DNA from 3 places in the Priestia sp. JNUCC 25 genome. Region 2 is predicted to be linked to each of the others. Evidence: riboswitches for the same ligand, from Rfam matches in the RefSeq annotation. Region 2 holds a riboswitch; each other region holds the start of a gene.
The links. Region 2 has a riboswitch for S-adenosylmethionine ahead of JNUCC25_RS06070 (hypothetical protein). Riboswitches for the same ligand answer to the same signal wherever they lie in the genome.

Region 1 (10,956 bases), 1.6 Mb from region 2:
TGTAAGGCGGCAAAATCTTTAGGGTCTAGCGAATTGCTGCGGTCACATAAGTTATCTAAGTAATCGCTGATTGTTTGGTAGGCAACAATAAATTTCACGCATTCAATCATGTTTTCTTTCGCTAAAATCGATAGGATACCGCCTCCTTCACAATGAAAAGTTTTTGTATCGATACTTGCCAATGCTTGAGTACGCAATTCTTTATTAGGAATCTCTTTTGCTCGTTCGCGCCAATGATTAAGCTCATGATGAACGACAGGAAACACTTCTCGATAAATTTTTCTCATTAATGAAATAGGATGAGACGGAATCTTCATTTATTTTCACCTCAATTTCTTACCGCACTTATTAAATGTGAAGATCGACAAAACTTTTCGCATATGTAAAAACGTATTCTCTTTCAGGCTCATTAAAGATTTCGTGATACAGCTGAGACCATTCTTTGTAGATTTTTTCACTTAGCTCTATTTCATCAAACCACTGCCTAACAATCAGCTTTTCAATAATTTTATCTTCTCCTGCCTGCATCACAAGAAGCGGGACATCAGGCAAACGATCGATATCTTTAAAAGCTAAGTTGACAGCTTGGATCAATTCCCGGTACCATCTTACAGAAACTTTTGTAACATACAGTGAGTCATTTTCATCTTCATCTCGAACTTCTTGGTTTCTTGTTGCTTTTTCAACAGTGAGACCTAAATCGAAAAGTTTGTTCGGCATGACTTTATTTAACCCTTTAGATAGCATATCTAAATAAGCCGGTACTTGCTCTTTTAATCCTAGACAAGGAGAGGAAAGAATCGCACCCCATATAGGGAGGTTTTTTGTCTGGAGCGTACGAATAACCGCCAGTCCTCCCATACTGTGACCTAACAGGAAAATAGGCAAATCATATTTTTGCGCTTCACGTACCCATTCTTCCACTTCATACACATATTCATCAAAGGATAGGATATGTCCTCTTCTTCTTGTTGTTAAGCCTTGGCCAGGAAGGTCTCCCATAATTACGTGCATTCCAACCGAACGCCACATCTCAATCAGCCAGCGATAGCGTCCGTGATGCTCCGCTGCTCCATGGACCATGACAATAACGCCTTTTGGATTTACTGCTTCCCATTTATGCATTTGAGTTACTCCTTCTTCCTTTTTTTGTTTACCTGCTTAAAAAACCTTTGTACACTTACATTAGAAGATTTACTACTTTTTTTCAACTAATAAAGGGAGATGATTTGATGATTTATCCGTATAAAGAAAAAATGCCTACCATTGCACCCAGCTGCTTCATCGCAGACTATGTCACGATTACTGGAGATGTCACCATTGGTGAAGAAAGCAGCATTTGGTTTAACACTGTTATTAGAGGAGATGTTTCACCTACGATTATTGGTAAACGAGTAAATATACAAGATCAATCAACACTCCATCAAAGCCCAAATGCTCCATTGCTTATTGAGGATGATGTGACAGTAGGACATCAAGTTATTTTACATAGCTCCATCATCCGCAAACGCGCGCTCATTGGCATGGGTTCTATTATTTTAGACGGTGCAGAAATTGGTGAAGGTGCTTTTGTCGGTGCTGGAAGCTTAGTGCCTCCCGGTAAAAAAATACCACCTAATACTCTCGCACTCGGCCGACCTGCTAAAGTGATCCGCACTCTGACAGAAGAGGATTTAAAAGATATGCAGCGCATTCGTACAGAATATGTAGAAAAAGGGCAGTATTATAAGTCTATTAAGAAATCTGATTCTTCATTATAAAGGAAACGTTCCCTCAGAAAGTCACACTGAGGGAATTTTTTTAGTATCTCCACAAACTCTCCAATCATGTTCTATTCTCTCCACAATTGTAAAGAAATTTCCATATTAATTTACATCGTTTTAGTACTGCCTCCACAATTAAAGATTAAACTGAATAATAAAGACGTATTTATTGAAAAGGGAGCGACTCTATGAAAGCCAAGTTAATTCAGTATGTATACGATGCCGAATGCCGATTATTCAAAAGCGTAAACCAACATTTTGATCGAAAGCACTTAAATAGATTTTTACGTTTACTAACTCACGCCGGAGGAGCCACTTTTACCATTGTGATAGCGTGCTTGCTGCTATTTCTGCATCCTTCTTCCATCGCTTACGCTTGTGCGTTTTCTCTAGCCGTTAGTCATATTCCAGTCGCCATTGCTAAAAAACTATATCCGAGAAAACGACCTTATATTCAATTAAAACATACAAAAGTGTTAGAAAATCCATTAAAAGATCATTCATTTCCATCTGGGCATACAACAGCTATTTTTTCGTTGGTTACCCCTCTTATGATTGTTTATCCAGCCTTCGCTGCTGTTCTTTTGCCTCTTGCAGTAATGGTAGGAATTTCAAGAATTTATCTTGGCCTGCACTATCCGACGGATGTCATGGTAGGTCTGATACTGGGCATCTTTTCGGGTGCTGTTTCACTAAACATATTTTTAACTTAATTGATAGGAGGAGTACTAATGAGAATTGCTTTATTTACGGATACATTTGCTCCAGAAGTTAACGGAGCTGCTAAAACACTTTATCAATTTACTCAGTACGTCAAATCAAAGCAAATTCCCATCCAGGTATTTGCTCCTGAATTTGCTCATGATCAGTCATTTTCAACGTATGTTCACCGTTCGCCGAGCACGCCGTTTTTCCTTTATCCAAACAGCCGCTTTTCATTGCCAAACGTTCTAAAAATTAAAAAGCAGCTGCAGGCATTCAATCCTTCTATTATTCATTTGGCCACTCCTTTTACAATGGGGCTTTGCGGCTCCTATTACGGGAAAAGATTAGGTGTTCCTCTTGTCGGCTCTTATCATACCAATTTTGATGATTATTTATCTCACTATGAACTTGAAAAAATGCGTGTACCACTGCAAAAATATATGAAATGGTTTTATAAACCTGTACAAAAAATATTCGCTCCCTCTGAAGTGACCAAACAGCAGCTAGAAGAACAAGGGTTTCACAACGTAGATATTTGGTCGCGAGGAGTAAATCATAAATTATTTCATCCCCACTATGACCGCTTTGATATTCGTATTAAATATAATATAAAAAAACCCTACATCTTAACGTATGTAGGAAGATTAGCTAAAGAAAAGAACGCTGATTTTTTAATAAAAATCGCACGATCTCTACCTGATCATATCCGCCATCAAATTCACTGGGTTATTGTGGGAGACGGCCCTTTAAAAGAACAAATGCAGCAGCAAGCATCTGAGCATATGACATTTACAGGCTTCCTTGAAGGTAAGCAACTTGCTCATATCTATTCATCATCTGATTTGTTTGTTTTTCCTTCAGAAACAGAAACCTTCGGAAATGTTGTACTGGAATCTCTTGCTTCTGGAACTCCTGTAGTGGCAGCAAATGCAGGAGGAGTTAAACAGATGGTTCAGCACGGGCGAAACGGCTACCTTTGCAAACCTCACTCCTTAGAAGAATTCAGTTCGGCTATTACAGATTTACTCGATGATTTGCATCAGCGTCTTCACTTTGGCCATGCAGCGAGACAATACGCTCTTACTCAATCATGGGACGCCATTTTTCAGCATTTGCTTTCAGAATATGAAAGTGTCGTAGAAAAATCTGCTGCAGGTATTCAATGGGCATAAAAAAATCTCCGTTTTCACGGAGATTTTTTTATTATTTAGCTAAAGCTTGAGTTTTTAATGCTTCCGCTTTGTCTGTGAACTCCCAAGGAAGCTCCACATCCGTACGACCAAAGTGGCCGTAAGCTGCTGTTTGCTTATAAATTGGGCGACGTAAATCAAGCATTTTAATGATGCCTGCTGGACGTAGGTCAAAGTTTTTGCGTACTACGTCTACTAGTACTTCTTCAGAAACTTTTCCTGTACCGAATGTATCAATTGAAATAGATACTGGTTGTGCAACACCAATTGCATATGCTAGTTGTACTTCACATTTATCAGCAAGATCAGCTGCTACAATGTTTTTCGCAACATAACGAGCTGCATAAGCTGCTGAACGGTCTACTTTTGTTGCGTCCTTACCAGAGAATGCACCGCCGCCGTGACGAGCATATCCGCCGTAAGTATCAACGATAATTTTACGACCAGTTAAACCAGCATCTCCTTGAGGACCGCCGATTACGAAACGTCCTGTTGGGTTAATGAAATACTTTGTATTTTCATCAATTAACTCGTTTGGAACAACTGGATTAATAACATATTCTTTTAAGTTACGTTGAATTTGCTCTAACGTTACTTCTGGGTGATGCTGGGTTGAAATAACAATTGTATCGATGCGAACAGGTTTGTTGTTTTCATCATATTCAACTGTTACTTGTGTTTTACCATCCGGGCGAAGGTAAGGAAGAATTTCTTCTTTACGTACTTCTGTTAGACGGCGAGCAAGTTTATGAGCTAATGAAATTGGAAGAGGCATTAATTCTTTTGTTTCGTTACATGCATAACCAAACATTAACCCTTGGTCTCCAGCTCCGATTGCTTCGATTTCTTCATCTGACATTTGACCTTCACGTGCTTCTAACGCTTGGTCTACACCAGCAGCGATATCAGCTGACTGCTCGTCGATAGATGTTAATACTGCACAAGTTTCAGCATCAAATCCGTATTTTGCACGAGTATAGCCAATTCCTTTAATTGTTTCACGAACTGTTTTAGGAATATCCACGTAAGTAGAAGTTGTAATTTCACCACTTACTAAAACTAAACCAGTTGTTACGCTTGTTTCACAAGCAACACGAGCATTTGGATCCTTTGCTAGGATAGCATCAAGAATTGAGTCAGAAATTTGGTCACAAATTTTATCGGGATGTCCCTCTGTAACAGATTCTGACGTGAACAGACGACGTTGTGTTGACATCAGTTTTCCTCCTTATAAATACGATACATTGTGATACGGTACTCATTCCCTTATTTTCACTACACGTTAAAAAATATAAAAAAACCTTTCCTTGTATCGAGGAAAGGTATCAAATTCTACATAAGCCTTTCACTCTTATCGATCAAGGTTGTGCCCTTGCATCAGGTTAGCACCTTATCGTCTACACAAAAAAATGACGATGGTTGCTGGGTTTCATAGGGCCTGTCCCTCCACCAGCTCGGGATAAGAGAGTATCCGTTCAAGGACATATAATACATGAAAAAGCGCTTCACTGTCAACAACATTCAAATGGAAATCATCTCTTTATGTTTGAATCTGTTTTAATGTAACATACTCAAATTCCGAAATAGTACATCTTATTAAGAATCATCACTAAGTTTAGTTAATAAGACAGATCAAAATGAGGCTTTCACTTAAAATAGCTTCACTTTTTTTGCTCCTATCACATATACATGTGTCTAAAATAGGTATAACGTACATTTTTTTATAATAAACAAACATTTTTAGTTAAATAGTATAGAATAATTAAATAAATGTGTTATACTAATTATAAATTTCAAACATTAATGAATAAATAATAGCTAAAAAAGGAAGGTAGTGCACATGAGTACTGTTGATATGTCTATCGAATTAAATGGTTTGCTTCAATTAAAAACAACAAAACACCAATTATCTGTTCCACAACTTGTTGAAAAAATTCTAGCTCGACGCGAAGGAACGCTGACTTCTACAGGTGCTGTGTCAGTCGAAACCGGAAAATATACAGGTCGCTCTCCTTTAGATAAATTTATTGTAAGCGATGCTGTGTCTTCAAAAACGGTTGAATGGGGACCTGTCAATCAGCCAATTTCTGCTCAGCGATTCGATGCGCTATACAAAAAAGTCTTAACCCACTTAAAGAAGCAGGATGAACTTTTTGTTTTTAATGGATATGCTGGAGCTGATAAAAAGTATCAGTTACCAATTCAAGTAGTTAATGAATTTGCATGGCATAACCTATTCGCTCAGCAGTTATTCATTCGCCCTTCAGCCGAACAAAAAACAAATGATGATGTGAAGCCGTTTACAATTGTAGCAGCTCCAACGTTCAAAGCTGATCCTGAAACAGACGGGACGAATTCTGAAACCTTCATTATTCTTTCGTTAGAGCGACGCATCGTGCTAATTGGAGGAACTGAATACGCTGGTGAAATGAAAAAATCTATTTTCTCAGTGATGAACTTCTTGCTTCCTCAAAACAATATTCTATCCATGCACTGTTCTGCTAACGTAGGAGAAGAAGGTGACGTTGCATTATTCTTTGGTTTATCTGGAACGGGTAAAACAACGCTTTCTGCTGATGCAAACCGTCGTTTAATCGGAGATGACGAGCACGGTTGGTCAAGCTCTGGTGTATTTAATATTGAAGGAGGATGCTACGCGAAGTGCATTCAGCTTTCCGAAGAAAAAGAACCGCAAATTTTCAATGCAATTCGCTTCGGCGCCGTACTGGAAAATGTAGTGTTAAATCAAAATACGAAAGTAGCAGATTACAATGATAATAGTTTAACAGAGAATACTCGTGCCGCTTATTCAATTGACTCTATTGATAATACGGTATTGCCAAGCGTTGCTGGGCACCCTACAGCTATTGTCTTTTTAACTGCTGATGCCTTCGGCGTCTTGCCTCCAATCAGCAAGCTTACAAAAGAACAAGCGATGTACCATTTTCTGAGCGGATACACTAGTAAGTTAGCTGGAACAGAGCGCGGCGTAACATCGCCACAGGCTACTTTCTCTACATGCTTTGGTGAGCCTTTCTTACCCCTTGCTCCAACAACTTATGCAGAAATGCTAGGAAAGAAAATCGATGAACATAACGTAAATGTATACCTTGTAAATACTGGATGGACCGGCGGTGAATACGGCGTGGGCGAACGAATGAAGTTAAGTTACACTCGAGCTATGGTTCAAGCAGCCCTTGAAGGAGAACTAGCTAATACCGAAACAGTAACAGATGCTATTTTTGGTTTATCGATTCCAACTCATGTTCCGGGAGTTCCTGATGAAGTGCTTCAGCCTTCTAAAGCATGGAAGGATGCGACAGCTTATAACCAAAAGGCAACTGAGCTTGCTGCTAAATTCAAAGCTAATTTCAAGCGTTTTAATGATGTAGCATCTGACATTTCAACATTAGGCGGACCTAGAGTCTAATAAAAAACCGATCGTCTATAAGACGATCGGTTTTTTAGTTAGTCGAATGTAATTTTGTCAGTTCATATGTGACAATGGTTTTTTCCTGCTCCATTTCTACCTTACGCACAACAGCAGTTCCAATACATTCTCCATTTTTTGTTTTGTGAATGTTTAATGGAATATCTAACGGATACAAGCGATATCCTTTTTTCTCAATTTGAAAAATGTTATCCGTTACACGCTTTTCGTTGCCTTTTGTCACAATCATTGTATTTAATTCTAGCGGCATCCCCATTTTTTCTCACTCCTCACTGTTATTCTACTTGTTTTCTCTATCGTAGCATATCTTTTATTGCGCTTTCATCCACTTCGTTAACTTCTTCACCGTTTCTCGGTTTTCTTTTGGTGGAAAAGCATGTGGAAAGTTTTCGAAGTACCAGCTGGTAACTTTTTTATTGGACTTCTTTAGTTTAGATTCGAGCTGATAGGAATGATCAATCGACACGTTTTTATCTTCTAAACCATGAATAAGCAAGACCGGCGGCTCGACGAGATGAGCACGATGCAAAGGTGTCCTCCATTCGTATCTTTCAGGATATTTAGAAGGCGTTCCTCCAATCACCCGCTTCATCATTCTTCTTAAATCTTCTCTTTCTTCATATGTCAGCACCATATCCGTGACGCCTCCCCATAACACAAGAGAACGGCTGTCGTTTTTTTCAATGGCTGTGAGTAAAGCCATCACTCCCCCTCTTGAAAACCCAAAAATATGAATGCGGTCATGGTAGACGTTAGGGAGCTGTTTCAGTAAATCGTAAGCAGCAAAAGCATCGTAACGATCATCTCCCGCAAAATCTTCGTTTCCTTCGCCTCCTTGATTTCCCCTATAGAACGGAGCCATCACAATAAAACCTTGAGAAGCAAATTGAATGAGTCGAGCAGGACGAACCGTTCCTACGTTCTTAATACCTCCCCTTAAGTATAAAAAGCCGTCATACATTCCTTTTTCTTTTGGCTCTGCGAGCATTCCTTTAATCTTAAGCCCTTGACATGCATATGTAATCACCCACAGCGCCACGCGAGGGTTTGATGATGGGAAACGCTGTTTATGAAGAATTGTTCCATCTTTCATTTTTTTCCTCCATTCTTTATATAACTAGCCTGCTTTCTCCCGCTAAGGTGTACTTTCAATTGTTGACTAATACTTCGTTGATTTTACACATAGTTATATAGGCACTCACCTTCTTCCACTTCTTTACATACATTATCATAAAATATTTTATTATTTTAAGGAGGTTTGCTTTATGAAACCAATCAAATGGCTTTTTTCTTTGCTTGCTATTATGATTTTACTCATTCCACTAATTAGCTGCAGCAAAACAACATCTGTACAAACGGTTCGTGTTGGCGAAGTAACTCGCTCTATCTTTTATGCTCCCCAGTACGTCGCTATTTCAAAAGGCTTTTTTGAAGAAGAAGGACTAAAGGTAGATTTAAAAACAACGTGGGGCGGAGATAAGACAATGACTTCACTTTTATCTGACGGCATCGACGTCGCTCTAGTCGGCTCGGAAACTTCAATCTACGTATATGCACAGGGGTCTAGTGATCCCGTCATCAACTTTGCACAACTAACCCAAACCGACGGAACATTTCTAGTAGCGCGTAAAAAAGTCAATCACTTCTCATGGGATCAGCTTAAAGGCAAAACGTTTCTTGGTCAACGCAAAGGCGGCATGCCGCAAATGGTAGGGGAATATGTGTTGAAACAGCATAATATTGATCCTAAAAAAGATGTAAAACTCGTTCAAAACATTGATTTTGCTAACGTTGCGAATGCTTTTGCTTCTGGCACTGGAGATTACGTTCAATTATTTGAGCCAACGGCTAGTATTTTAGAGCAACAAGGAAAAGGACATATCGTTGCTTCCTTCGGAAAAGAATCAGGAACAGTTCCTTATACAACATTTATGGCCAAAGAAAGCTATTTAAAAGATAACCCTGAAGCAGCGGCTAAATTTACTCGAGCTATTTACAAAGCACAAAAATGGGTAAATACACATAACACAGATGAAATTGCTGAAGTGGTTGCACCGTATTTTGAAGATACACCTAAAGAAACGCTGAAAACTGTTATTGACCGCTATAAATCCCAAAAATCCTTTGCAACTAACCCTTTATTAGATCAAAAAGAGTGGGATCATTTACAAAAAATCATGGACGAATCTGGAGAACTTCCAAGACACATCGATCACAGCAAGCTAGTCAACACAAAATTCGCAAAAGATGCAATGAGTGAGTAATATGACAAAACTTCACATTCAAGATGTTCAGCATATGTATCTTACGACAAAGTCTGCTACCACTGCACTTGAACATATTAATTTGTCTATTGAAGAAGGAGAATTTGTTTCCTTTCTCGGCCCAAGCGGATGTGGAAAAACGACGCTTCTATCGATTATTGCCGGCTTGATTGAACCATCGTCCGGCTCTGTCACAATAGACGGTGAAAATATCGGAACATCAGTCCCAAACATCGGTTATATGCTTCAACAAGATTATTTGTTTCCGTGGAAAACCATTAAAGAAAATATTTTACTTGGTCTTGAAATTCGCGGCCAGCTAACAGATGAAACAGAGAAGAAAGCTTTGTTACTTCTAAAAGAAATCGGTTTACAAGGCGTAGATAGCCTATATCCGCACCAGTTATCCGGAGGCATGAGACAACGCGTCGCTTTAGTTCGAACACTTGCTATTGACCCCGCTATTTTACTCTTAGACGAACCTTTTTCAGCACTCGATTTTCAAACAAAACTCAAGCTTGAAGAACTTGTCTCCAAAACGCTGATGACCTATCAAAAAACGGCCGTTTTGGTCACGCACGATATCGGCGAAGCCATTGCTATGAGCAGCCGAATCTTTTTATTCTCAGCCAAGCCGGGGAAAATCGCAAAAATATTTACGGTTCCTTCTATTTTACGAACCCTTTCTCCGTTTGAAGCACGCCAGCACCCTGTCTATAACGATTTATTTATGGACATATGGAAGGAGCTTGATCAACTTGAAACCCACTAGCTCCCTAAATACTCTTCACGAAAGCTACCTTCGCAAGGTTCGCGGCGAAAAACGATTAGTACTGAGCGTACAGATGGTCATTTTCTTAGTCTTTTTTAGCTTCTGGGAACTAGCTTCTCGTTTAAAGTGGATTGATCCTTTAATTTTCAGTTCCCCTACTAAAGTATGGCATTTATTTTTAATTAAACTTGCCGACGGCTCGCTAGCAGAACATATTGGTTTTACATTATTTGAAACGGTTCTTGGCTTCATTCTAGGCACATTGCTAGGTATTTTACTTGCAACGGCCCTTTGGTATTCAACTAGGCTTGCAAACATATTAGACCCTTACCTCGTTATTTTAAACGCCATGCCCAAAGTAGCGCTGGGCCCTATTTTAATAGTAGCGATCGGTCCAGGATTTTTCTCAATTTTAACGATGGGAGCGATTATATCCGTTATTATTACATCCATCGTCGTTTACACAGCCTTTAAAGAAGTTGATCCAAACTATATTAAATTACTAAAAAGCTTCGGTGCAACGAAAACCCGCTGTTTTAAAGAAGCAATTCTGCCAGCTTCCATGCCTGCCATTATTTCCACATTTAAAGTAAATGTCGGCTTATCTTGGGTAGGCGTCATCGTAGGAGAATTTTTAGTTTCTTCAAAAGGGCTTGGATATATGATTATTTATGGTTTCCAAGTTTTCAACTTTACTCTTGTTCTTCTCAGCTTATTATTAATTGCCATTTTCGCTACGATTATGTACCAAGGCGTTGCTTATTTAGAAAAGAAATTGATCCGACGCTCATAAAAAATCCCCCGTACAAAC
Region 2 (10,956 bases):
AGCGATGCCTCTTACATCAAGTATTGCCACAGGAATTGCGCTTGGTTTCATTTCTTATCCGTTAATGAAGCTGGTAAAAGGAAAAGGCAAACAAGTCCATCCGCTTGTGTATGTCTTTGCTGTTTTATTTCTCTATCAGCTCATCTTTTTACCGCATTAAAAAAGCTTGGAGATTCGTCTCCAAGCTTTTTTTATTGAAAGTGATTGTTATTTTCTTTTGTTTGATAAAGATAATTTTCCACATAGATTTGTTCTGCATCAGAAGCATTCTTTATTCCTTCTTCTGGATCTAACTCGATACTTCTCTTTTTAGCTATATAATCCACTAGCGCCCCAAACCCTAAAAGACCGCCTATGATCCCAGCAAATACAATCCATATTGGCAATCGCTTCACGTCCTTTTTCTTTTAATTGTATCATTCTCAGCACAACAGGTAAATATTAACATAGTTATCCATTTGTAAATAAAACGCTTTTTACCAAATATACGTAAAAAACTTCTTTGTATTTGGTATACTAAACTCACGGCATGTTCTACAGAGAAAGGGGCTTAATTGCATATGAACAAACAGCTTGGAACGTTAATGTTTGTTATTTTTATGGTATTTGTCGGCTTTGGAGTGATCATCCCCATCGTACCTGAAGTTATTCGTGCCACGGGTGCAAGCACGGTCAATTTAGGAATACTAATGGCTAGCTATTCGATCGCATCTTTTATTACTGCACCTTTTTGGGGGAAGCTTTCCGATATAAAAGGCCGGCGTCCCATATTACTTTGGGGCTTACTCGGCTTCAGCGCAAGCTTTTTTCTTTTTTCGGTGGCAGAAAACTCTCTGACTTTAATGTATACGTCGCGCATCATCGGAGGTTTGTTCGCAGGAGCTGTTATTCCTTGTGCTTTTGCATATGCTTCTGATAGTACAGATGAAGAAAACCGCACGAAAGCAATGGGACTGTTAGGAATGTCGATTGGCTTAGGCTTTATTTTTGGACCGGCATTAGGCGGCGTCCTTTCATCTTTCGGCTTGTTTGTTCCCTTCGTTATCTCTGGTATCTTGTCACTGATTATGACAGCGTTCTCATTCTTTACGTTAAAAGAATCTTTACGAAAAGAATCTGCTGCCAAAGTACAGACATCGAGATGGCATGACTTCACGTCAGATTTTCAAGGAGCTATGAAGTATTTATATGTTCTTTCATTTTTAGCGACTTTTACGCTCGCTGGTTTAGAAGCTACTTTTCAATTTTTTCAAATAGCGAAAATTAATGCTACTCCTACGACAATCGGATGGATGTTTATGGCGAGCGGTTTAACTCAAGCGCTGATTCAAGGCGGTGTGCTGCAGCGATTTAAAAAAGGAAATGAAAAAAAACTGATGGCCATTGGCTTATTGGTTTCAGCAATAGGATTTACGTCTATTTTGTTATCTTCTAGTGCCGTTAATGCTACCTTATTTTTGTGCATATTTACAGCAGGAAATGCCCTTATTCGTCCTTGTGTCCTCTCATTAATTACGATGAGAACCAAAGTAGGATATGGCTCTGCTTCGGGGCTAACCGCCTCAATGGATAGCTTAGGGCGTATTTTTGGCCCTCTGCTTGGTGCATTTGCCTTTAAACTCAATATGACGCTGCCTTTTATTATCGGAGCAGTTGTCACTTTAGCTGCTTTACTGCTGATTCAGCGCCATACAGCTCTAGATTATTCTGAGCAAACACTCTCATCGTAGAGGCTGGGAAAACATTATTTTAGTTGAAAGAAGATCCGAACGATGAATCGAGATTCTTGATGGAGAATCCAACGCGTTCGGATTTTTTTATTGTTATGAGTATACTAGCTGTGTTGATTGGAGAGCAAGGCGGAGACTCCTGCGGGATAAGCGGAAGCGACGAGGAGGCTCAGCGGCCGCCCGAGGAAAGCGAAGTCTTGCACGGAAATCAGCAGCCGATTCCTACTAGCGCATGTAGCTCATTTGTTGGTCTTTGGATTAATTTAGCGATGTCTCAATCTCTTTTCATCGTTACTAACACAAGATTATCAGCAGCTGCAGTACGTTTTATAATTGAAAACCGATGAGCTTCGTATAGCTTAATCGCAGGTGTATTTTTTTCGGCTGTAGACACGATACATTCACATTCAGAATATCTTTGAAGTACATGTGTTAAAAGACGGCTTCCGATTCCCTTTCGAAAGTCCCGAGGACGCACAACGAGGCGGCAAATCGTTAATCGCTCATTTTCTTTTTCAAACGACAGCACTCCTGCTAGCTTACCTTCAATCATTTCTCCGATAAACACTTCCTTGCTTTTCATAATATCTTCTTTGCTTTCTGTAAGCTGAGGAATATCTGAAAAACCAATGAGCCTTGCTTCTTCTTGATAAGCTTCTACTTGCACAGCTACTATTTGAAGAGCGATATCCACTCTTTGATGTTCGAGGATTTGAAGCATGAAAACCACTCCATTTCTTTCACAAATTTAGACTAATTCCATGTTTTCACTATATCCAAACGCCTTCCTTGTACATATTGTATTATGTACCGAATTAGCCAGGAGGTGTTTATATGCATATCAATGCTGAAAGAATTAGAGAAGCAACAGAAGCGATTGCTTCTACTGAGCTTGAAACATTTATGTACCAAGAGCCAACTGCTCGTCACAGATGCTCTCGTCGTCGTTCTACTCGTCGCACTACTCGCCGCACTACTCGCCGTTCTACTCGCCGTTCTACCCGCCGTTCTACTCGTCGTTCTACTCGCCGTTCTACCCGCCGTTCTACTCGCCGTTCTACCCGCCGTTCTACTCGTCGTTCTACTCGTCGTTCTAGCCGTCGCCGCTGTCGCTGCGGTTCACCTTGCTGCTCATATCCATGGTTTAATAAATCATTTGGCTGCTTTAAAGGGCATGGCTGTCGTCGCTAAATAAATCTAAAGCAAGTCGAGTTTAAAACATACGCGGCTTGCTTTTTTAAGATTTTTGTTTTACATAATCATTCGTTTTACTCTTCTAAAAAAAGAAAACAACGTATAATAATGGGAAAGAATCTCTCTTAAAAGGAGGCCTATCCATGCACTTATCTTTTGATCATCTTGTTCATTTTTCACCTGATCCTATTAAAGCTCAGAAAGAACTAAACGAATACGGAATAAATGTCGTTAAAGGCGGCATCCATGAAAAATGGGGCACTTTTAACACGTTGGCTTATTTTAACCTCAGCTATATTGAATGGCTTGGGCTTAGAGATATCGCGTTAGCTCAAACTGTTACAGATAATGACCTTATTCAGCAGCTTGTTAACGAACATACACCGGTTGGTCATTTTGGTCGATTTGCACTCCGTACAGATGATATGGATTTGCTAATAAAAGAGTTGGAAAGCAAGAATGTCACTGTAAAAGGTCCTGTAGCGGGTTCTCGTCAAACCAATGATGGAGAAAGACTTGAATGGAAAATGTGTTTTATTGAAGCTGACCACGATTCCCTGCCTCTTCCTTTTTTTATTGAATGGGGTGAACCAGAAGAAAAACGCAAGCCAAAGCTAGCGGCTCTTTCTTCTCACCAAGCTGGTCAGCTGCAGCTAAAAAATATTTACTGTGCTGTACATAACCTCGAAGAATCCATCAGCAAGTGGACGAAACTGCTGGACATTCAGTCTGCCGAAAGCTACAAAGACTCTTTACTTAATGCACGTTGTCAAAAACTATATGTCAATGGAGGAAACCTTATTTTTTGCAGCGGAACACAAGGTGTTGTCCATGATACATTAAAAAAAGTTGGAGAGCGTCCATTTTTGGTTGAATTAGATCACGCTCTAACACCGCAACAAATTACCGTACAAGGAGCTTCTTTTAAATTCAACAAATAAACATCCGCAGACGGATGTTTATTTGTGTGCTTCCTTTATAGCTTGATAAATGAAATGAGGCAAAATTTCAAAGGAATACTGAACGGCTAATCTTTCGGTCCATTGATGCGCATCTCTTCCCAGCGGTCCAATGTTCAGCACCGGCATCTTCAGCTCCTCTAGCTCTTCTAGCGGGATATGATACCCTTTATTCCATAGCGGCATATTTGCTACCAACGTGTTAAATGTATGAAGCGGATGCTGCAGGCTGGCATAGCTTAAATCCGAAATTCCGCCAAAATAACTTTGTTCAACTAGCTCCACTTGGAATTGCTCTTTGGCAATTGCCTGTACGTTTGACAAAATCTCTTGTACAAACGGATCATCATGTGAACAAACGGCCGGATAAAGAGGCGGCGTAAAAAATAAGACCATCATCGGAGCTGCTTCTTTACATAAACCAGCTAAAGAGTTTACTAATTTAATGGTTTTATTTCTATCATCATCCTCTTGTGCCAAAAGTGCTGCTTCCATTTCTTGCACATATTTTTCACCGTGCTGTTTGACTGCATGAGTATAAAGTTCTTCATACGTCCATACGTTCACGTCAAGAGATGAACCCTCCATTCCCGCAGCGTACTGCCTAGCGGCTTTATTATAGTGTTTTTTCACATTCAAAGCCGCTTTGTCAGCCGATTTCAACAGCAGATCTGTTACTTCTTTAAGAGAGCGGTTTAACATAAATAAATTAAATAATACAACGGCAGAGTGCGGAACTTGAACTGAATACTCTTCTTTTAAATCTTTTTGTATCAGCACCGTAGGAGGTGGACTCGTTTCTTCTCTTACTTTTTCGCAAAAATCAACGTTTAATTCTATTTCTTTTGTTAAATAAGAAGCTAGTAAATTAGCATTTAAACCAGCTAGCGGTTCCCCTACATGAGTTTCTTTTCCATAACACAAAAAGCTTGGCATGATCTTCCCAATCGATCCTGAGTACACATAGTTCGTTTGATCTCCAGGATAGCGGCTGAACACTGGTTCTGCATTTAGCATGAGAGAAAAATCCAGCTGATGTTTGCGGGCAAGTTCTAAAAGAACAGGCACTGCTTTTCTCATCCCAAGCGAATTTACTTCTTCATCCGGCACCGACAGCAGCAGGATGTTTCCGTCAAACTCTCCGTTGCATGCTCGTTCAACCATACTGATATGCAGAGCAATGCCTGCTTTCATATCCATCGTTCCTCTGCCAAAAAGCCAGTCTCCTTTTATCATATCCTTTTGTACGTGCGCCGGAACTTGTTCCATATGGCTATAAAAAGTACTCGTTAATGTATCAGCGTGAAAAGCATCCTTTTTCCACTTTCCATAATCTTGTACATCCACTACATCGTAATGACTTACTAGTACAACTGTTTTATTCGTATTTTTCCCTTGAACAAAAGCTGTGACAATCGATCGCCCGTCTCCTGTTGAATGAAGCTCGACTTGCTCGTTTTTTTGAAAGTAAGGCAGCTTCAATAAATAAGACGCTATCGATTCAGCCATTTCCACTTCTGCCATCGTTCCTGTCACGCTAGGTATAGAAACCAATTCGCTTACAAGTTTTTTTAACTGTTCTTTTGTTTGATACAAAGATGTTTTGTTCGACATAACCTTCATCTCTTTCCTTTTTCTAAATTTTCTATCAAACAAAACCATTCGTCAATCCCTTTGACAGAGACTCTTTCATTCTATCCCTATGTATCATAGTATGGCGCTGCCTTTACGCACATGATAAAAAAAGAGTGTGCGGCTAGGGATAGCACCGCACACTCTTTTTTTACTTTTCGTCATCTTCTAAAAAGTCTAGGATACGATCAATAAGCTGTTCGCTTCCTGCATCGTTTCCGTGTTCAAGAGACATTTCCATTTCAATGCTCCTTTCATAAAATATTCTTGTTTTATAACATACCACAATTCATTTCGAATGTAACCTTTAATTTGTGTAAAAATTTCGACAATTTATGATTAATTTTAAAACCTGTTGAGTATTGATTATACCCACCAGATTCTTTGCTTGTCAAAAACCATGCTTTCTATTTAAAAACACTTAAAAAATAGAGGCGCGAGCAGACTTCTTCTATAAAAGACAGCCTACTCGCTCAAGCTTGGAACAGCATGATGAATAAATTTCTAGTTCATTTGCTTTTTGTACATCTTTAATATCTATGCCTACAGCATATGTACGAACATGGTTTTCGACCACAATTTCATAAAATGTTTCTAATTCCCGATAAGCTACTTGATAATGCTTTCCTAATAATTTCACTGCTTCCTTTAATGCTTTCTCTCCTGTATGTGCTGCAACTGCTGTATGGCTCATAAAACCCTCTCCTTTTAGAAAAATAAAAAAACTCATTTTGCTTTGATGCAAAATGAGTTTTTCACCCGTTTTATCACCCAAAGCACATGCTTTGCTGGTAGGAGCACCTTACATTCGTAGGTTGCTGTGGAGTCAAAGAGCCAGATCTCTCGTCCACTCGTGATAACTTTTTTAATTTAAAATTTATTTTATCAAACAATTCCATCCCCGTAAATAGAAAAATAAAAATATTTTAATTTTTTTGGTAATGGAATGAATTCAAAAAATGAAAGCTTAGATTAGCAAAATAAGAAGCTGCTACAAGTAATGCCTCTTCATTTAATGAAAAAGAAGGATGGTGCCATTCATATTCTCCAGCTGTACCCATCCATACAAAAAATCCTGGTACATGCTGCTGATATACGGCAAAATCTTCTCCTCCAGGCGATTGTTCAGCTTCTACGACTTGATAACTAAGATCCTCTGCCGCTTTAGTAACTAATTTTTCCAGCGTATCATCATTGTTTACTACAGGAAGATATGGATACCATTTAACGTCTACTGAAGCCCCGAAAGCTGCGCCAATCCCTTCAGCAGTTCGTTTCATAAGAGCCGGTATTTTTTCTCTCGCTTCTTCTTGAAAGGTACGCACAGTTCCTTCAAGCGTTACTTTGTCAGGAATGACGTTCCACGAGCTCCCTCCATGGATTTGAGTTATGCTGACAACAACATTTTGAAAGGGGCTGAGATTACGGCTGACAATGGTTTGTAAACTAGTAACAATTTGACCAGCAGCAGCAATTGGGTCTATTGTTTTTTCAGGGATACCTGCGTGACCTCCTACTCCTTTGACGTCAATTTCAAAACGATCAACACTTGCCATTAAAGATCCCGATTTGATACCAATGGTTCCTACAGGAAGATCCGGTTTGTTATGCATCCCAAATATCGCTTCTACTCCTTCGAGCACACCTTTTTCAACTAGCATTTTTGCCCCAGAAGCCGTTTCTTCAGCCGGCTGAAAGATAAATCGAACCGTGCCGCAAAGCTCCTGTTGACGCTGTTTAAGAAGAATGGCTGCTCCGATTATAGAAGCCGTATGAAAATCATGGCCGCATGCGTGCATAACACCGTTCACTTCAGATGCAAATGGCAGATTGGTTTTTTCTTCAATTGGCAGCGCATCAATATCAGCTCGAATAGCAATAGTAGGTCCCAGCTTTCCTCCCACAATTTCTGCTACTGCTCCTACGTCTAATTGGAATGCATCTGCTATAGAAATATCATAATGCTTTAACCACTTTTTAATACGTTTAGTTGTTTCATATTCTTTCATTGAAAGCTCTGGAAATCGGTGCAGCTCACGACGTATGTCTATTAGTTTATTTAGTAGTAATTGATCTGTCATATTTATCACTCTTTCACATTCCTTAATTTGGAATAATTCTCTATTTTTTACGACAAAGAATGTAACTCATTGAATTTTTTATAAAGAAATACGGTCGTATAACCTTCTGCAAGGTGCTTTTCTTTAGCTTGAACATATCCTTTTCGTTCATACATCTCAACTAACCAAGGATGTTCTTTTGCTGTTCCTAAAGACACACCCGGTGATTTAAACGTATTTTTTATTACCTCTTCCTCTACTAGACGCAGCAGCTTAGATCCAACGCCTTTCCTCGCAAACGACGGGTCCACTGCAAACCACCAAAGATGCGGAACAGCAAACGGACCTGGATGTTCTCCCCAAGGCATTCGTATAGACACAGTAGCAGCGATTTTTTTATCTTCTTCATATACATAGCAAAGGTTTTGAGAAATATTTTTCTTAACGAGAGCAAGATCAGCAGTAGCTGCTAAGAAAGGAATGCCTAGCTCTCGAATAGGCTTATATGCTTGTAGAGTTAAGTTCAATAAGTTATCTGCGTCGTCATTTGTTGCCAAACGGAATTCATTCTTCATCTCTTCGTCTCCTTATGCAGTGTTTAAATATTTTATTTAACTTATAAGTTTACTAAGAATTAAAAAAGACAGACTGCCGCCTTGCGTACTCACTATACAACTGCTTTTATAACGTGTCAATTTTCATTATCTCTTTCTATGAAAGCTATCATAAAAACCAATACTTACAGTTTCTTATACTGAACAAATATCAATAAATCCCCTTACGAAACCCCTTTCATTACTTTCGTTAAATTTTCAACCGCAATTATAGAGCGACGTATGATAAAATAGAACACGGTAGTTGTAAGAAAAGCAAACAGAAATGTAATCACTAGCATAATCGAGGCTGCTTGCTCTTGTTTCATAATAAGATAATAATTTGTCACTTCAATTACAGTAAGTGTTATGACCATCATATATAGCATTTCACATGTAAACTTTGAAACGCTTTTTTTATTTTTCATTTCCTATACCATCTAAAGAAATAGAATGTCTAATCTATATTAGTAGTATCGGCATATTTTTATATGTTTTTGTAAAAACTAAAGAAAAATTGAAGCAATTATTATTGGCGCTTTTCCACTAAATATTGGAATACATATCATTCTGCAAGGCGCTGCAACAGCAGTTGATAACTGTCTGATTATTCTTTTATTTGACCAACCTCTACCTTTGCTTATAAAATGAAGATTTGTAGAAAGGAGTACGAAAAATTTTATGTATACGTATCAAACAGGCAATCAAACAATTGACTACAAAATTGAAGTCGTTCCAAATAGAACCGATATCACGGTGCAAATTTGTGACAAAGAAGGGGTAAAAGTTATTATCCCGAGAGGTCTTAATGAAAATAATGTGCGTTCAATCATCGCACGCAAAGCAACATGGATTTTAAAACAACTAAACGGTTCACAGCCAGCTGAGGAAAAGCCAGCTGCTCCAAAGAAAGAAGCAGTAAAAAAAGAAACAGCTAAAAAAGAGGCTCCTAAAGCAGCAGCTTCTGCAGCTAAAACTGGTTCTTTTGAAGAAGGAGACAAATTCCCTTACCTAGGACGTCAATACCGCTTAAACATCGTTCGTGGAGATGTAGCAAAGGCTGAAATGACATTCCGTGCAAAATTTATTGCTACAGTACCTGAGAGCTGGAACGAGCAGCAAATAAATGAAGGTATTGGACAACTATTAACAGAATGGTACCAAGGCCGCGCAGGTGAAAAATTCCAAGAAGCTTTGAAATCTGTTAAAAAAGCAGCAGACAATGCTCCTGAATCTGTTAAGTGGGACGAGTTAGGTGAAGAATACGCTACGACTCAAGATAATACAATCGTATTAAACTGGCGTTTGCTAACAGCTCCTCTTGCAACAATTGAATATGTCATTGCTTCTCAATTTACAAATGCAGATGAGTTATTCGAAGATGCAGCTGAACGCAAACAGTGGTTAAGCGATAACACCCTAAACGCATTTTAAGTTTATACATAAAAAAAGCACGCGGCGAACGCGTGCTTTTTTTATTTTGATAGAAGTACTCGAATAATCTCACTGCTCAAAAATTAGTTAACCTGATAGGTTCATTCAAGTGCATCTTATAAACCAATATATAATATACATGTTTAAAGTTTTATTAACCTAATTTTAAAAGCAGTAAGTAAGACTAAACTTATTCTATTAAAAACTGCTTTCTATCCTTTTAATACTCTAAACGCTTCTCTTACTTTTCGTGCAAAATCTAACGGTGGCTCTACGGATTCAAAGTGCATATACATTGCTCTCGGCTCTTCAAATAGCCAATGGTTGTGAACGGCCGTAACCTTAATATCTCTTTTTCTAAGCTCCGTTAATAATGGATTTACCTCTTCTTGCAAAAGCACGGTTTCACCTAGATTTAGCGCTCTTCCTTTGCTATCTAAATCTTCAAAAGTGAAAAATTGAGGAGTAACTAATGGAGAGCGTGTTGGACGCCCTAAAATTTTAAAACGAATCGTCCGAAACTTTTGTACCAAACAAACGCCATTTTCATCTAAACTGCCTTGTCCACCTAGAATTCTCGCAAACTCCTGATCCTGACATAGACCTTTTTATTTTCCCAACTCATTATGCTGACTTCCTCTCTTATAATAACTTGTCCTTCCTTAATAAATATATGTGAAAGTTATCAAGTAGAAACGGCAAACACATAGGAAAACTACCCATTTTATAAATCCTGATTATCAAAAGTCATATTTATTTTTCTTTGTTCATATCAATAGCATGTATTTTTGAATTTAACTAAAAAGAGAAATTCAGATGCTCATTTAAAGAATTTACTTAAACAGTTTTTTTAAATTGAATTTGTAGGGGGAAGTAAAATGAAAAAAATAGGCAAAGATGATTTTATTTCAGGGTTTGTTCCTCATCATAATCATGGCTCAGTGGACTACACTTCTGTTGCGTCAGGACATGTCCATCAGTGCCTCGATGTAACGTCTCCTCCAATTCAAAGCGAGGATGGAAGCCACATTCACTATACAGAAGGCTATGTTGTTTTTGAAGACGGACATACACATCATTACAAAGCCTACTCTGGTCCCGCTATTCCCATTGGCAACGGTATGCACGTTCACTATTATGACTTTTATACCAGCGAAGACAACCAGCATCGACATCATGTCAAAGGTGTAGACCACCCTGCTCCGGGCGATAGATAATGAAATAATTTAATGCACTTAAGACAAAGTCTCAGCTTCTGTACTGATTTATATCTTGTGTTTATATACCCCTTTATTAAAAGTGAGACCTTTAATAGATAAAGGTCTCTTTGTACATATATGAGCTAAATGCAAGT
Region 3 (10,956 bases), 2.4 Mb from region 2:
AGTCCGGATCAACGTCAAATTGACGGGTTAGGTGGAGCCAATTCGCTGACGAGTAAAATTGCGATTATAAAAAAATCAGATTTAGAGAAAGCTGACGTAGATTACACGTTTGCACAGGTCAGCATCAGCGAATCCCTCGTTGATTTTAAGGGAAACTGCGGCAATATCTCTTCAGCGGTCGGACCTTATGCCATCGAACAAGGAATTGTACAACCTGTGGAACCGGTGACCAAAGTGCGGATTTATAATACGAATACGAAAAAAGTAATCGTAGCGGAAGTAGAAGTAGAAAACGGAAAAGTGAAAACAGAAGGATCGTGTATGATTCCTGGAGTGCCAGGTACGGGTTCACCCATTTATCTTTCGTTTGAAAACGGAGAAGGAGCTGTTACTGGAAAACTGCTTCCGACCGGGAACGCTATTGATCTTCTGCAAACATCCATTGGGACAATAAAAGCATCAATTGTTGATGTAGGAAATCCGCTTGTATTTGTTAAAGCAGGGGATATTGGCCTAAAGGGAACAGAACTTCCGCATGAATACACGGACAAACAGCTGAAGCTATTTGAAGAAATTCGTTCCATTGCAGCGGAAAAAGCGGGGCTTGCACCTCAAAACAAAGCAACTAAACTATCACCAGCGGTTCCAAAAATGACGATTATTGCTCCTCCTATGGACCATCGCGACGGGACTGGCAGAGAAAAAGCTGCTTCTCAAATGGACGTATTAATTCGCATGATGTCGATGCAAAAACCGCATCAAACGCTTGCGATTACAGGAGCAATTTGTACAACGGCGGCTATTTATACAAAAGGCACGCTTCTGTCAGAAATGGTTCAACTAAAAGGCGATACCGTTCGGCTTGCTCATCCAATGGGAATTATGGAAACCAGTGTGGATCTAAAAGATGGACAGGTTAATGGAATCAAAGTAGTGCGTACAGCCCGTCTTATTTTTGAAGGATTTGTTTATACAAAGCACACGTACGATGTATGTTTATCAAGTTAATAATGTTCTCTAAAAAAAGCTCTTTCTAGGAAACTAGGAAGAGCTTTTTTATGTTAGAATATTTTTACTGAATATTGAAAAAGCGGGTGGGAGTATGAAAAAAAGAACGTATATTGATTTAAGCCACATCATTGAAGACGGAGTTATCACACATAAAGGCTTGCCGGCACCAATCATTTGCGACTATTTGAGCCGAGAAGCGTCTAAGAAGCTTTATGAACCAGGGACTGAATTTCAAATCGGTAAAATTGAAATGGTCACGAATACCGGTACGTATATTGACGTGCCGTTTCACAGATACAAAGACGGAGCGGATTTGGCTCAAACGGCTATTGATAAAACAGCCGGACTGGAAGGAATAGTCGTTTCGGTTGACCCGACTTTAACGGCTATTGATGAATCTCATTTTCAACATATAGACGTAAAAGGCAAAGCGGTATTAATTCATACGGGATGGGATCGCTACTGGAATACAGACGATTATTTAGAAAACCATCCATACTTAACGGAAAGCGCGGCAGCTTATTTAGTGTCTCAACAGCCCGCTCTTGTCGGAATTGATTCGATGAATATTGACGACACAAAAGGAAAAGCAAGACCAGCTCATACGCTGCTGTTAGGGGCGGATATTGTGATTGCTGAACACTTATGTCACTTAGATCAACTAACCGAGTCCTTTTTATTTTACGCTGTGCCTCCTAAAATAAAAGGAGCCGGAACGTTTCCGGTAAGAGCATTTGCGGAGGTAGAAAGAAAATGATCCAGTTACATAGATATAGAGAAGTACAGGAATTTAAAAACCAAGTAGAGCTGCTTTTATCAAAAAATGAAGTTCTGCATAACTTAGCGCTTGGCATTTTACACGGCTTAAATGAAAGCAGCAAACCAAATTTTATGGGCGTTATTTTTAAAGATAGCCGTGTTGTGCTTGTGTTACTGCAAACGCATCCTAAGCAAATCATACTTTCTCAAATACAGAAGCTAACGGAGGGTGAACTAAGCGAAGCGGCAGAGCTATTACAAGAAATCGACATACCGGGCTTAGTTGGAGAAAGACAAACGGTTTTATATCTTTCTCAAAAACTAGCAGATTTAAAAAATCAAGAAGCTTCTTTGAAAATGGATCAGCGCATTTACCGGTTAGACAAAGTAAAAAAAGCTGCGGATGCTGAAGGAATGCTGGTAAAAGCAAGGTTGGAGCACCTTTCGCTCGTAACGGAGTGGGTTCGAGAGTTTATGTATATCATTGGGGAGCCTATATCGAAAGAACAAGCTGTCAAAACAGGAGAAGCTTTTATTAAAGCAGGACGGTTATTTTTATGGGAAGTGAATGGCAAGTGTGTGTCGATTGCCAATGCTACGCGTCCAACGGCCCATAACGTTACAATTAACTTTGTGTACACACCTCAAAAAGAACGTAAAAAAGGCTATGCCTCAAGCTGTGTATCCGCGCTTTCTCAGCTTATGCTAGATGAAGGGTTTCAAACAACAAGCCTATACACAGATATGACAAACCCTACGTCTAACAAGATTTATATGGAGATTGGGTATGAACACGTAGCCGATTCAGCACTGGTTTTATTTCATGAAAAAAAGTAGCAGGCTGTCTGCTACTTTTTCTATTACTTAAGGCTTTTCAACTAAGTTTACGTGATTTAACGTTTTGCTATCATCAAAAATAAATTCAAGATCATAGGCGCCGGCATGATACGTGTACTTCGTTTGAGTCGTACCATCACCTTTTACTTTGCTTGTAAAGTTCGGCTGACCTAATTCTTTCTTTAAGTTAGCTTGCGTGATGGACCCTAGATTTGTTTGACGCTCTACATTTGTACCAAAATAGCGGATTTCGTTAATGACATTATTTTGGTCATAGCCAAATGCATATCCAGGGTGACCCATTTCCGCATGATAGTAGTCAAAGTTATTTGATGAACCTTCAGGCGGAGGACCGAACTGATCTCGAACATCTTGACGCAGGCTTTTGCCAATTTTTAAGTCTGCTGTTAAGCGCGGCACTTCGCCTTGCACCGCCGCATTATAAATTTCGTTAATGTTTTTTACAGCTGTTTGATTTTGACTGCTTGTTTCTTGAGATGTAGCTGCGTGTGCTGGGGTATCAAGCTGAGCCACAGGAGCAAATCCAAACGCAGCAATTCCTGTAATCGTTGCAGCGGCAGCTACTTTTGAAAAACGTTGTTTCATTTTCACAATCGTTTCCTCCTTTATTTATATCGATTTAGCAACTCCGACCTACCTAAAGAGCAGGTAGGTCGGAGTTGCTAGACCTAAGCGTCTGCCGCCCCCCTTGCGGGGTAGGCAGCATCCGCCTAGGTGAACCTTTGTGGGAGTAGTCAAGGAGTCTTGGTTGAGTTGGTAACTGATATATATAATGTAACACGCCTTTCAGAATATAAACGTCAGGTAAGGTGAAAAGCAAAAAACGATTCATTTATCATAGGTGAAAAGATTGGTTTCTATTCCTTTATTAGGTAAAAAACGTAGTATAGGGACAATCCTAATTCATTATAAAACATTAGATATTAACCGAGATTACTATATACTAAAGCAGCCAAAAGAAAACACCACTTTACTAATAAACTTTACTAATAAAAGATGGTGCTTTATCTTATCTTAATTTCGCTCTTGCTATACCTGTTACTACCATACTACTAATAAAAATAACTACGATTCCAATATTGGTCGGGGTATCAAAAAAGATTTTTGAAACCGCCAAAGCGATAATGAGTCCAATAGCTACTCCAGATAATTCTTTCATCAATTTCAACGTTAACACCTCTTAAAAAATATCGCTCAGGAAAAGTCTAACATTCTTGGTAAAGTTATTTCAATTGATAGTGGATTAACAAAAGACATGTAATAAAAGTGCTCTGATCCAAATGACTCTTCTAGAAGACTAGCAGACTTACCGTAAGCGCTTTGCTAGGAAGCATACAATAATTAATTTAGAAGAGGAATTGACCTGTATTTTAGTAGACTAAAACCGTATAATCCTATCTGTTTTTAAAGTTTTTTTATGAAAAAGAAAAATAATATTGACAATTATTAAAAAACTATTAATATTGACTATATTACATAAAACAAATAGCTATTGTTTTCCTTATCAAGAGAGGTGGAGGGACTGGCCCTGTGAAACCCGGCAACCGCTGTCTATGACAGAATGGTGCCAAATCCTTAAGAACAGTATGTTCTTGAAGATGAGGAAGAGACGTTTGGTTAACGAGCTCTTCCTTTATATAAAGGAAGAGCTTTTTTATATTATGGGGGGAGTAAGTCAAATGAAGAGATTTCTTGTTTTAGCAGTTGCGCTTGTACTACTCGTAACTGGCTGTCAGTCAAAAAGCACAAAAAGCAGTGGAAGCGAAGAGAAAGGAAAGAAGCGAATAGCTCTTGTTTTACCTGAAAAGATTGGAGTTAACCCGTTTTTTCAACAAATGGATGATGGAGCAAAACGCGCTGGGAAGAAGTATAACATTGATGTAAAAACAATTGAGTCTACGGATCAAGCAGCCATTGAAAGTAACTTGCGTGCTGCCGTAGCAGAAAACTATGACTTGATTATTACATCTTCTTTTGAATCCGAAGATGCGTTGAAAAAAGTAGCTCAAGAAAACCCGCAGCGTCAATTTGCGATTATTGATACAGTGGTCGATTTACCAAATGTAAGAAGCGTTGTATTCCGTGAACAAGAAGCTTCATATTTATTAGGAGCAGCGGCAGGATTGGTTACAAAAACGAATAAAGTAGGAATGGTTGCAGCTGATGATATTCCATTATTAAAAAAATGGACCGTAAGTTTTAAAGAAGGATTACAATCAACAAATCCAAAAGCAGACTTTCTAGTAAACTATGTTGGAAGTTTCTCCGATCCAGCTAAAGCAAAAGAACTTGCTATTTTACAGGCTTCAAAAGGAGCTGACTTTATCGCCGGAGCTTCAGCGGTAGGCGACTTGGGTGTATTTGAAGCAGCAAAAGAAAAGGGTTTTTATACGGCAGGCCAAGATATTGACCGTACGGAAGTAGATCCTGAGCATATCGTTTTATCGCAGTTGAAAGGATCTGATGCGGCTGCTTATGAAACGGTAGAAGCACTCGCAAATGACAAATTTAAATCCGGTGTAGTGACATACGGCTTAAAAGAAAAAGGTGTTGGGTTAACGTATGTGACTCAAGACAGCAAGACGCCTCTTAATGACTTTGTAGGGCAAGATGTAATTGATCAATTAAAAGAAATTAAAGATTCGATTATTGATGGAAAAACAGTGGTAAAAGATCCGTTAGCAAAGTGAGTTGAAAAGAGAAGTCGAGTAAGGCTGGCTTCTCTTTCTTATTTTTGAAAAAATCCTAATGGGGAAAGGAGCAATGAATAGAATGAGTGAGCTGCTGCAGTTAACGAATTTGACGAAGAAATACGGTTCATTTTTAGCAAATAATAACGTGTCCTTTAAACTGAAAAAAGGCGAGGTCCACGCGCTGGTTGGAGAAAATGGCGCTGGAAAAACAACGTTGATGAGGATGCTTTACGGAATGGAAAAGCCGAGTTCAGGAAATATTCAGCTACATGGGAAAACCGTCTCGTTTTCATCTCCTGCAGATGCGATCAAAAATGGAATAGGCATGGTGCATCAGCATTTTATGGTTTTTCCTCATTTTACAGTGGCTGAAAACATTGTCTTGGGGCATGAGCCAAAGAAGGGCCTCTTTTTTAATAGAAGGCAGGCGAAAGCAGATGTACAGCAATTAACCCAAACCTATCAAATTTCAGTAGATGTTCATAAGAAAGTAAAACATTGCTCAATTGGAGAACAGCAAAAAATTGAAATTTTAAAAGTGCTGTATCAAGGAGCAGAAATCATTATTTTAGACGAGCCTACCGCCGTTCTTACTCCTCATGAAGTGAAGGAACTATTAAAAACAATCCGTTTTTTAGCTTCTCAAGGTAAAAGTATCATTATTATTACACATAAGCTGCAAGAAGTGATGGAGGTAGCGGACCGCATTACGGTTCTTCGAAATGGTAAAGTAGCCGGCGTCACAAGTAAAGAAGATACCAATGCTCATCACCTAGCCAGGCTGATGGTAGGGCGAGAATTAAAAGAGCGTCCTGCAAGAATACCATCACAAGGTACCTCTCATTTAAACGTACAAAATCTCTTTTTAAAAGGAAAAGGACAAAAAAACGTATTGCAAAATGTGTCTCTTCACGTTTCTGCAGGCGAAATTGTCGGTATTGCAGGCGTTTCGGGAAATGGACAATCGGAGCTGCTTCAAACAATTTCTGGATTAGTAGAAACAGACAGCGGAAGTATTAAACTTGGAGATGAAGATCTTACAGGGCGATCTGTGCGTGAAAGAAGAGAGGCAGGAATCGCTCATATTCCAGAAGACCGCTATATGTGGGGAGCCTCTAAGGACGATACGATCGAAGAAAATGCACTAATGGGCTATCAGTATAAAGCTTCTTACTCGAAGATGGGCTGGCTGAAAAGAAAGATATTCAAGTCGAGCGTGGAGGAATGGATAAATGAATTTTCGATTAAAGCCATTTCATCTAAGCAAAAAGCTGGAGAACTGTCAGGGGGAAATCTGCAAAAATTGATTGTTGCCAGAGAGCTTGGGCAAAACACTTCTTTTCTACTTGCTGCTGAACCAACGCGAGGAGTGGATATTGGGGCAATGGAACGTATTCATGATGCTTTGATTCAAAAACGGAATAATGGCTCCGCTATTTTACTTGTGTCTTCGGAACTGTCGGAGATTATCTCACTATCAGATCGAATTTTAGTTATGTACGAAGGCAGTATTGTTGGAGAGCTTACAAGGGAAGAAGCAACAGAAGAGAAACTAAGCATATTAATGGCAGGAGGAACGGTAGAAGGTGATACAGTTGCAGAAACTTCTTAAATCATTAATCCAGCCGGTTATTGCAGTCATTTTTGGCTTAGCAATAGGAGGCATTATTATTTCCTTAACTGGTGGTTCGGTTCTTCAAACATATACAGAGCTCTGGAATGGAGCGTTTGGTAATTTTTATTTCTTCAGCACTACGCTGGCTCGCGCTACGCCTATTCTTTTAATTGCGTTAGGTGTCGGGTTTGCTTTTAGAGCAGGTGTGTTTAATTTAGGGGGAGAAGGACAGATGGTCGTTGGAGCGATTAGTGCAGCAATTGTCGCTTATTACCTGCCAGCTCCAGGGATAGTCAAGCTGATAGCGGCTATTGCAGCTGCTGTTGTGGCAGGAGGTTTGCTTTCTGTTTTAGCAGGCTGGATGGAAGCCGCGTTTAAAATTCAGCTCGTCATTTCTACGCTTTTATTAAATTATATCGCTGTTTTATTTGCAAGCTATTTAGCAGGCCATCCGTTTCAAGATAAAACAGGCTCAGCTGCTCTCGCTCAAACGCCTATGATTGAGCAAGGGGCGTGGCTTGGAAAAGTGTTTCAAGGAATGCCTCTTCATATTGGGTTTATCATTGCTCTAGTAGGTGCACTTCTGCTGTGGACGGTGCTTCGCTACTCTGTGTTTGGCTATGAAGTAAACGCATCCGGGAAAAATCCGTTGTTCGGAGCGTACGGAGGTATTCATCAAGTAAAAGTCATGCTGTTTAGCATGTTTATTAGCGGAAGCTTGGCTGGATTAGCCGGAGGGTTTGAAGTTCTTGGTTCACAGTACCGTTTTGTAGACGATGCGCTCACCGTTCCTGGATATGCGTGGACTGGGGTAATGGCTGCTCTGTTAGCAAATTCAAATCCAATCGGTATTATTTTTACGTCTCTTTTACTTGCCGCTTTGCAAACAGGAGCGATGGGGCTAGAGCGTAATACAGACATTCCGTTAGAAATTGCGAGTATTATGCAAGCTGTACTCATTCTATTTATCTCAGCAAAGTTCACAAAGCAGTGGTGGAGAGCAAAAAAGAAAGGAGCTGATATTCGTGGAGCTGCTTGATTGGTCACTGTTAAATGCAACGCTGCGAATGGTTGCGCCTATATTATTAGCGGCCCTTGGCGGAATGCTTTGCGCGCGCGTAGGCATATTTAATGTAGGGCTAGAAGGTCTGATTTTGATTGGAGCTTTTAGCGGGATTGCCGGCAACTATTATACTCACAATGTCTTTTTTGCGATCGTGATTGCTGCTGGAGCAAGCTTACTTTTTGCGTTGCTGTTTGGAGTGATGGTCGTGGTGTTTAAAGCGAATGAAATTGTTGTTGGGGTGTCTATTAATTTTTTAGCACTGGGCTTAACGACATTTTTACTCCGGACTATTTTTCATACAAAAGGTGCCTATTACGATAAAAATATGCAGGGAATAGGCACATGGGATATTCCTTTGATCAAAGACATACCTGTAATCGGCGACATTATTTCAGGACAGTCGCCGCTTGTCTATTTTGCTTTTTTAGCAGCAATTGCTTTTTATATCTTCTTTTATCGAACGATTTTTGGTTTCCGTCTTCTAGCGGTAGGCTACAATAAAGTAGCAGCAAGTACGCTTGGTTTAAAAGCGATCAGATATCAGCTGTTTGCGATTGCAACATGCGGAATCCTGTGTGGGATTGCCGGAGCACAGCTTTCATTAGGACAAGTCACGATGTTCTCAGAAGGCATGACTTCAGGACGTGGATTTATCGCACTTGTGGCGATGATGCTTGGTCAGTCTCATCCGCTTGGTATTTTAGCATCAAGTATACTTTTCGGCTTAATGGATGCTGTGAGTACACGGCTGCAAGGTTTTTCAATACCGACCGAGTTTACGATGATGGTCCCTTACGTGCTGACATTAGCAGCGATGTTTTTCCTGCGAGATAAAGGAGTCGAAACGAATCAAACAAGTCAGCAAAGTGCACGCTGATAAAAAAATAAAGAGGTGGTACCTATGAACAAAGCAGACCGTATTAAACGAATGAAAACACCAGAAATTGATCCAAAGTACAAAGGACGAGTGCCTCCGGGGCAAGTAGTGACGGAGCGCTTTCCGATTTTACATGAAGGAGACGTGCCGGAGTATAACCTAGAGGAGTGGACGCTTCGCGTATTTGGATTAGTAGACAAGGAAGTAACCCTTTCGTATCAAGATATATTAGACATGCCGCAAACAACGGTGAAATGCGATATTCACTGCGTAACGAGATGGACAAGACTTGATAATGAATTTACGGGCGTGCTGTTTACAGACTTTTTAAAAGCAATTGGCGTGAAGTTAAAAAGTGAATATATCATGCTGCACGGAGACAATGACTATACGTCAAACATTGAGGTAGAAGATTTACTGAGAGACGATATTCTTCTTGCTCATTCCTTTAACGGAGAGCCGCTTACAGCTAAGCATGGATATCCGCTACGATTGGTTGTTCCGCATTTGTACTTTTGGAAAAGTGTTAAATGGCTTCGAGGCTTTGAAGTCATTGATGAAAATCATCCTGGCTTTTGGGAGCAAAACGGCTTTCATCTTAGAGGAGATCCGTTTAAAGAAGAGCGTTTTTCTGGAGAAGATTTAGGCATTCCAGAAGATGAGTGGGTACATAAAGACTATGATTAATGAAAATGCCTATGCGTGCGCATAGGCATTTTGTTAGCGCTGGCGTTTTAATTCCCACACAACGTGGCGAAGCTCAGGCAAAATCAGCTTGGTCATGGCTAGACGAACAGCACCGCTTGATCCCGGTGTAGAGAAAACGGCTTTTTCGTTAATCGTCCCGGCAATTGCCCGGCTCATAATTGCTGCGCTGCCAATGTCTTCGATGTAGCTCAGCATGCGAAACAGCTCACCAAATCCAACGATTTCTTTATGAATCAGCGCTTGAACGGCTTCAATTGTGACGTCTCGTTTTGTGATGCCTGTCCCTCCATTTGTCAGAACAACGTCGATGCCATCATCACTGCATCCGGCAAGTATCGCTTGTTGAATCGACGTTTGATCGTCTTTTACAATTTCATAGGAGGCGACTTGCATGTCATGTTCTTTTAGAAGTTCCATCATCAGCGCGCCGCTTTTATCGCTTTCTTTTGTACGCGTGTCTGATACTGTAATAACTTTGCAGCGAACGGGCTGCGTTGCTTTGGATTTATGTTCGTGTACGCTCATTATGTACCTCCTTTACGCTTCTGTGCGTTTGTAGTCACCGTTTTTGCCGCCTGATTTTTCAAACAAATATGTTTCGCCGATAATCATTCCTTTATCAATGGCTTTGCACATATCATAAACGGTTAGTGCACAGGCAGAAGCAGCGGTTAAAGCTTCCATTTCAACACCCGTTGAGCCTTCGGTTTTAACCGTTGCTTCTATTAATAAACGGTACTGATCATTGCTTGTGTCCCAGTCGAATGAAAGGTTTACGCCTTTTAATAGAAGAGGGTGACACATCGGAATAATGTCAGACGTACGTTTTGCTGCCATGATTCCCGCTACTTGCGCGACAGCAAGTACGTCGCCTTTTCCGATTTTATGTTCTACAATGGCTTCGTGAATTTCTTTGTTAACAAGTATACTTGAACGAGCTGTTGCAACGCGGCGAGTAATAGATTTTTCGCTAATATCGACCATATTGGCACGGCCTTGGTCATTAAAATGTGTAAAAGAAGACATCGGTGTTTTCATCCTTTTTCAGTAAATTTTGTTGTATGATAGAAATAGTGAGATATGCTATGATTTTACACCATAGCGTAAAAAGTGAACAGACATAAAGGAAGTGAAGAATGTATGTTAGAAAGCAGAACACCTATTTCAATTCCTGAAGCAATTGAAAAAGTTATGACATATAAAAGAAAAGGCAGCATTGAACGCGTATCAATCACCGAAAGCTACGGACGCTATTTAGGAGAAGATATTATCGCCGACCAAAACGTTCCTCATTTTAATAAATCGCTTTATGACGGCTTTGCAATTCGAGCGCAAGACTGTGTAGAAGTCTCAAGTGAACATCCTGTCG

Region 1: another riboswitch for S-adenosylmethionine. It lies ahead of metK (methionine adenosyltransferase); the one in region 2 lies ahead of JNUCC25_RS06070 (hypothetical protein).
Region 3: another riboswitch for S-adenosylmethionine. It lies ahead of JNUCC25_RS19030 (BMP family lipoprotein); the one in region 2 lies ahead of JNUCC25_RS06070 (hypothetical protein).

Annotation. Positions count from the first base shown of each region.
Region 1 is NZ_CM132211.1:4,654,338-4,665,293, forward strand. Features, by position in the region: gene JNUCC25_RS24370 (tetraprenyl-beta-curcumene synthase family protein) at 1-317, opposite strand, end outside; gene JNUCC25_RS24375 (alpha/beta fold hydrolase) at 349-1,125, opposite strand; gene JNUCC25_RS24380 (gamma carbonic anhydrase) at 1,233-1,760, shown strand; gene JNUCC25_RS24385 (phosphatase PAP2 family protein) at 1,952-2,476, shown strand; gene JNUCC25_RS24390 (glycosyltransferase family 4 protein) at 2,495-3,640, shown strand; gene metK (methionine adenosyltransferase) at 3,672-4,874, opposite strand; SAM riboswitch class I at 5,007-5,124, opposite strand; gene pckA (phosphoenolpyruvate carboxykinase (ATP)) at 5,499-7,088, shown strand; gene JNUCC25_RS24405 (DUF2584 domain-containing protein) at 7,123-7,365, opposite strand; gene JNUCC25_RS24410 (alpha/beta hydrolase family protein) at 7,420-8,202, opposite strand; gene JNUCC25_RS24415 (ABC transporter substrate-binding protein) at 8,375-9,373, shown strand; gene JNUCC25_RS24420 (ABC transporter ATP-binding protein) at 9,375-10,145, shown strand; gene JNUCC25_RS24425 (ABC transporter permease) at 10,219-10,938, shown strand.
Region 2 is NZ_CM132211.1:1,180,377-1,191,332, reverse strand. Features, by position in the region: gene JNUCC25_RS06110 (NCS2 family permease) at 1-160, shown strand, start outside; gene JNUCC25_RS06105 (hypothetical protein) at 192-386, opposite strand; gene JNUCC25_RS06100 (MFS transporter) at 561-1,730, shown strand; gene JNUCC25_RS06095 (hypothetical protein) at 1,790-2,077, shown strand; gene JNUCC25_RS06090 (GNAT family N-acetyltransferase) at 2,005-2,451, opposite strand; gene JNUCC25_RS06085 (CotG/ExsB N-terminal domain-containing protein) at 2,565-2,921, shown strand; gene JNUCC25_RS06080 (VOC family protein) at 3,068-3,865, shown strand; gene JNUCC25_RS06075 (M20/M25/M40 family metallo-hydrolase) at 3,884-5,497, opposite strand; gene JNUCC25_RS06070 (hypothetical protein) at 5,967-6,209, opposite strand; SAM riboswitch class I at 6,277-6,378, opposite strand; gene JNUCC25_RS06065 (M20 peptidase aminoacylase family protein) at 6,442-7,596, opposite strand; gene JNUCC25_RS06060 (GNAT family N-acetyltransferase) at 7,644-8,150, opposite strand; gene JNUCC25_RS06055 (hypothetical protein) at 8,354-8,548, opposite strand; gene JNUCC25_RS06050 (M48 family metallopeptidase) at 8,850-9,602, shown strand; gene JNUCC25_RS06045 (DUF1259 domain-containing protein) at 9,815-10,135, opposite strand; gene JNUCC25_RS06040 (YmaF family protein) at 10,481-10,819, shown strand.
Region 3 is NZ_CM132211.1:3,612,831-3,623,786, reverse strand. Features, by position in the region: gene JNUCC25_RS19055 (2-methylaconitate cis-trans isomerase PrpF family protein) at 1-1,008, shown strand, start outside; gene JNUCC25_RS19050 (cyclase family protein) at 1,103-1,768, shown strand; gene JNUCC25_RS19045 (GNAT family N-acetyltransferase) at 1,765-2,607, shown strand; gene JNUCC25_RS19040 (YjgB family protein) at 2,635-3,213, opposite strand; gene JNUCC25_RS19035 (hypothetical protein) at 3,638-3,796, opposite strand; SAM riboswitch class I at 4,127-4,233, shown strand; gene JNUCC25_RS19030 (BMP family lipoprotein) at 4,308-5,318, shown strand; gene JNUCC25_RS19025 (ABC transporter ATP-binding protein) at 5,401-6,933, shown strand; gene JNUCC25_RS19020 (ABC transporter permease) at 6,908-7,975, shown strand; gene JNUCC25_RS19015 (ABC transporter permease) at 7,962-8,879, shown strand; gene JNUCC25_RS19010 (sulfite oxidase-like oxidoreductase) at 8,904-9,566, shown strand; gene JNUCC25_RS19005 (MogA/MoaB family molybdenum cofactor biosynthesis protein) at 9,600-10,112, opposite strand; gene moaC (cyclic pyranopterin monophosphate synthase MoaC) at 10,125-10,613, opposite strand; gene JNUCC25_RS18995 (molybdopterin molybdotransferase MoeA) at 10,728-10,956, shown strand, end outside.